DNA from 2 places in the Sporofaciens sp. JLR.KK001 genome. Region 1 is predicted to be linked to the other one. Evidence: predicted binding sites of a transcription regulator. Region 1 holds the regulator's gene; the other holds the start of a gene.
What was found. Region 1 encodes NrdR, which represses ribonucleotide reductase genes. Its sites were predicted from a motif close to CACAANATNTTGTG; they were not measured.
Positions count from the first base shown of each region.

Region 2: the regulator NrdR is predicted to act here: its motif matches at 1,509-1,522, upstream of nrdD (anaerobic ribonucleoside-triphosphate reductase).

Region 1 covers NZ_JAYMNO010000002.1:231,004-233,473, reverse strand. The annotation lists gene VSQ62_RS26335 (glycoside hydrolase family 43 protein) at 1-398, shown strand, start outside; gene VSQ62_RS26330 (GNAT family N-acetyltransferase) at 471-1,097, shown strand; gene nrdR (transcriptional regulator NrdR) at 1,127-1,576, shown strand; gene truA (tRNA pseudouridine(38-40) synthase TruA) at 1,805-2,470, shown strand, end outside.
Region 2 covers NZ_JAYMNO010000001.1:341,901-344,370, reverse strand. The annotation lists gene nrdD (anaerobic ribonucleoside-triphosphate reductase) at 1-1,457, opposite strand, end outside; gene VSQ62_RS01835 (HAD family hydrolase) at 1,665-2,470, opposite strand, start outside.

The DNA of each region.
Region 1 (2,470 bases):
CCGGACTGATTCTCTACTATGACAATATGAACTATATCAATTTGCGGAAATATTACAGCGAGACGCTGGGACAGAGCGCGCTGTCTGTAATCTGTCTGGAGAACGGAGAAAAGACGGAATTCCTGAATACAAGGATCCCGGTGGAAGATAAGCCGGTCTATCTGCGGCTGTATATCGAAGGACGGAACTCTTGGTTCGAATGGAGCTATGACAACGAGAAGTATGAGAAGATCGGGCGCGTCTTCGATACCACCAAATTCTCGGACGAGTATTGCCGGTATGGGGAGTTCACGGGGACGATGGTAGGGCTCACATGCGCGGACCGTGTGAAGCATGAGCATTATGCGGATTTTGATTTCTTTGAGTATATTGCGGATGAGACAAGAGACGTGAATTAGAGGCTTTACACTGCCGATTCTTATTGGTATAATATTAGAAACGGTGTATCGGAAAGCGGGAGTAGCGGAAGTATGAAACAACAATTTGACAATCATGATGAGCGCATCAGATATTATGAATTGATGCTGGAACGGGATCTGGAGGGGATTTTGTATTTTCCGCTCCCGGAAGGTTACAGGTATGTATTCTATCAGGACGGTGACAGAGATCACTGGATCGATATTGAAAAGTCTGCGAAGGAATTTACATCTTATGAGCAGGGATTAGAGTCGTGGAACAAGTATTATGGAGGCAGGGAAAGTACTCTGACAAACCGGATGGTTTTTATAGAAGATGCAGAAGGCAGGAAGGCTGCGACTGCCACGGCATATTATGATGTGCGTAAGATCGACCGGTCAGGTGACGGATGGCTTCACTGGGTTGCGGTCAGAAGAGAATACCAGGGGCAGGGTCTGGCAAAGCCGTTGATCACACATGTCCTGGATATTATGCGCAAGCTTGGCTACACACACGCAAAGATTCCGACCCAGACCACCACATGGCTTGCATGTAAGATATATTTGGATCTTGGTTTTCGGCCGATTCCGCAAAATGCGGTTCACAGCCGGGACGGATGGAGGATTGTGAAGGCGCTGACGAACCATGCTGCGCTTGACATGTTTGACGCTGCAAAAGCCGACGAGATAATAAGAGATTAGACAATGCCAGAAGAAAGGAAACGATGCAAATGAAGTGTCCATATTGTAATCAGTTAGATACCCGGGTAATTGATTCCAGACCTGCGGAGGACGGCAATTCCATCCGCCGCCGCCGTTCCTGCGATGCGTGCGGCAAGAGGTTTACGACCTATGAGAAGGTGGAGACGATTCCGCTGATCATTATTAAGAAGGACAATAACCGTGAGCAGTATGACAGAGGGAAGATCGAGAACGGGATCTTGAGCGCCTGTTATAAGCGTCCTGTGCCTGCGGTGGATATCCAGCGCGTGATCGATAGGGTAGAGATGCGGATCTTTAGCTTAGAGGTCAAGGAAGTGCCAAGCAGCAGGGTTGGAGAGATCGTAATGGAAGAATTGAAGGAATTGGACGAGGTTGCGTATGTAAGATTTGCATCGGTGTACCGTGAGTTCAAGGATGTGAATACTTTTATGGACGAGTTGAAGAAGATCTTGAAGTAAGAAACTGTTAAAGAATTAATCTTTTGGCTGAATTGTTACCTTTTGGTAATATTTTGGTAATATATTTGTTAAAAAAAGATTTACGAAGCTATAGATGTAGTGATAGAATAGAGGGAAGGAGCAAAGATGAGTTGTTTGCTTCTTCCTTTTTAGATGTTATTTATCAGAAGATTTGACAGGATGGTTGATGCTATAGAGAAAATATAACGATTAGATTGGGTGAGATATATGAGAACTTACAAATTGACCATTACTTATGATGGCAGCAGATATCAGGGATGGCAGCGGCAGGTAACGACGGATAATACGATTCAGTTTATTATGGAATGGAGTATCGGGAAACTGGTAGGTTACCGTGTACATGTGGACGGTTCCGGCCGGACAGACGCCGGAGTCCACGCCCGCGGGCAGGTGGCGAGCGTGAAGCTCTCGAAGCTGTATGATCCGCAGGAATTCAGGGAATCCTTGAACCGCTATCTTCCTGAGGATATCCGGGTGGTGAAGGTGGAGCTTATGAGGAACAGCTTCCATGCCCGTAAGAGCGCTAAGGGTAAGAAATATGAGTATTATATCGACTGCCGGGAGAAGCCGGATGTATTTTCACGCAGATATTGTTATCATTATCCGGAGAAGCTTGATATCGAGGCAATGCGGAATGCAACGAGGTATCTGATCGGACCGAAGAATTTTATCAGCTTTACGGACGATAAGGACTGTAAGGATTCGGTCCGGCGTATTACCAATATCAAGATCGTAAGCAGCGGGGATAAGGTAAGGATCACCTATTACGGGACAGGCTTCCTATACCATATGGTGCGTATTCTCACGGGGACCCTGCTGGAGATCGGAACCGGCAAGAGAGAAGCTTCGAAGCTTCCGGTCGTGATCGCAGCG
Region 2 (2,470 bases), on a different contig from region 1:
TGCCACAGGATCGGCGCCACATCCGATACCGTCCCAAGAAGGCGCTCATGCCTGCAGCGAAGCCCTCTGTGGCACAGCTCCAGACGCTCATCCAAGATCTCCCAGAACTTATCCATATCGCCCTCGGAAGAGCATGCCACATCTACCAGATTGATGGTCACCACGCCCTGGTTGAACCTTCCGTAGAACTTATGGCGCCCGTCTTCATTCATCTGGGTATCCTCAACAGTCAGGAAAGATCTGCATCCCATACAAGGATATACCTCTCCCTTCTTAAGCTCCTTCATGATCTTGGCGGAAATATAATCCGGCACCATACGCTTCGCCGTACATTCCGCCGCAAGCTTGGTCAGATGCCAATACTTCGTACCCTCCGTCACATTATCTTCATCCAGCACATAGATCAGCTTCGGGAACGCCGGTGTGATCCACACACCCTTCTCGTTCTTCACTCCCTGCATACGCTGGATCAATACTTCCTCTATGATCAGGGCAAGGTCTTCTCTCAGCTGCCCGTCCGCAACTTCGTCCAGATACATGAATATCGTCACAAACGGCGCCTGTCCGTTACAGGTCATCAGCGTGATCAACTGGTACTGGATCGTCTGGATCCCGCTCTTAACCTCTTCCCTGAGCCTTCTCTCCGTCACTCTGTCGACGATCGCGTCCTCCAGGCTCTCACCGCATTCCCTGCGCTCCTCGACAACGCTTCTGCGCAGCTTCTTCCTGCTGATATCTACAAACGGCGCCAGGTGTGCCAAAGTAAAAGACTGTCCGCCGTACTGGTTGCTCGCAACCTGAGCGACGATCTGCGTCGTCACATTACACGCCGTAAAAAAGCTGTGAGGCTTCTCAATCAGGGTCTCGCTGATCACCGTCCCGTTCTGCAGCATATCCTCCAGATTGATCAGGTCGCAGTTATGCTCCTTCTGGGCAAAATAATCAGAATCGTGGAAATGGATTATCCCTTCTTCGTGTGCATTCACGATCTCCGCCGGGAGCAGCACTCGCTTCGACAAGTCCTTGCTGACCTCTCCTGCCATATAGTCCCTCTGCGTGGAGTTGATCACCGGATTCTTATTAGAATTCTCCTGGGTAACTTCTTCATTGATATTCTCGATCAGAGAGAGGATCCCGTTATCCGTCGTATTGGACTTACGCTTCAGTTCCCTCCGGTAGCGGTAGCGCACATACTTCTGTGCTACCTCATAGCCTCTCATCTCCATGATCCCGCGCTCAACCATATCCTGGATATCTTCTACATTCACCGCATGGGGAAGTTCTCCCACCTGAGCCGCTATATTATCTGCAACCGCGACGATCTGATATTCGTTCATCTGATGGATCCTGTCCACCTCTTCATTCGCCGCCTTAACAGCATTCACAATCTTAGAAAGGTCAAAGACCACTTCCTCCCCATTCCGCTTGATCACATTCGTCTTCACATCCATATTCATCGTATTCCCTCTCTTTCACCTACAAAATATTGATACTCCCACGTGATTTTGCACAATATGTAGCGTCACGTACTATCATACACTAATCCATCCAGAAAGTGAAGAGAAAGTTAGAAAAAAAAATTACCAAATATCCCCCTATTTTTTGCCCTTATTTTCTCCATTTACGACACCCTCCAATTTCCCCATACCCTTGAAAGGTATAATCTATACAAGCCCCATATGCACGAATGCCTTCCACAGTCCATCTTCCATGATCGGCGCCGTCACGAAGTCTGCGATCTCCTTCACCCACTCCGTCCCGTTGCCCATAGCCACACCTGTCCCGGCATACCGGATCATCTCGATATCATTATCACTGTCCCCGACCGCGACCGTATCCTCCCTGCCGCATTCCTTCGCCTTCAGGATCTGCCGCATTCCTTCCGCCTTGGTGCTGTAATTCGGTGTGATCTCACCCGCCCAGATTCCGGGAACAGAGATCCTAAGATCCGTAATGTGGAAAGAATATCCCCACTTGGACAGCACCGTCCGGCTGGTATCGTCCTTGCCGAACACCACCAGCTTCTCAACCTCCGGCACATCCAGAAGTGATTCCACCCATACCGGAACCTGCGGTTCACTGCACATGCTCTTCCCCCGGAATACTTCGTCAAGAATCCTCTGATACTCCGCCCGGCTCTCTCTGAGCACATAGCTCTCCTTGCTGTTCCCCATCTCTACCACACAGCGCTGCTCCAGAAGATCCTTCATAAGCTCAATATAAGCAAGCTGCGTAAAGTATCTGCGCGCGATCTTCTCCCCCTTATACTCAACATATCCTCCCGAGCTGGCGATCACGCCGTCAAACCCGATATCCAGAACTTCCTTCTCAATGCGAAAATATTCCCGTCCCGTATTAATCAATACTTCATGCCCATTCTGCCGGGCCTTGCGGATCGCCTCTGCCGCTGTCGCAGGAACCGTACCGTCAAAATTTCTAATCGTACCGTCAATATCCAGAAATATTATTT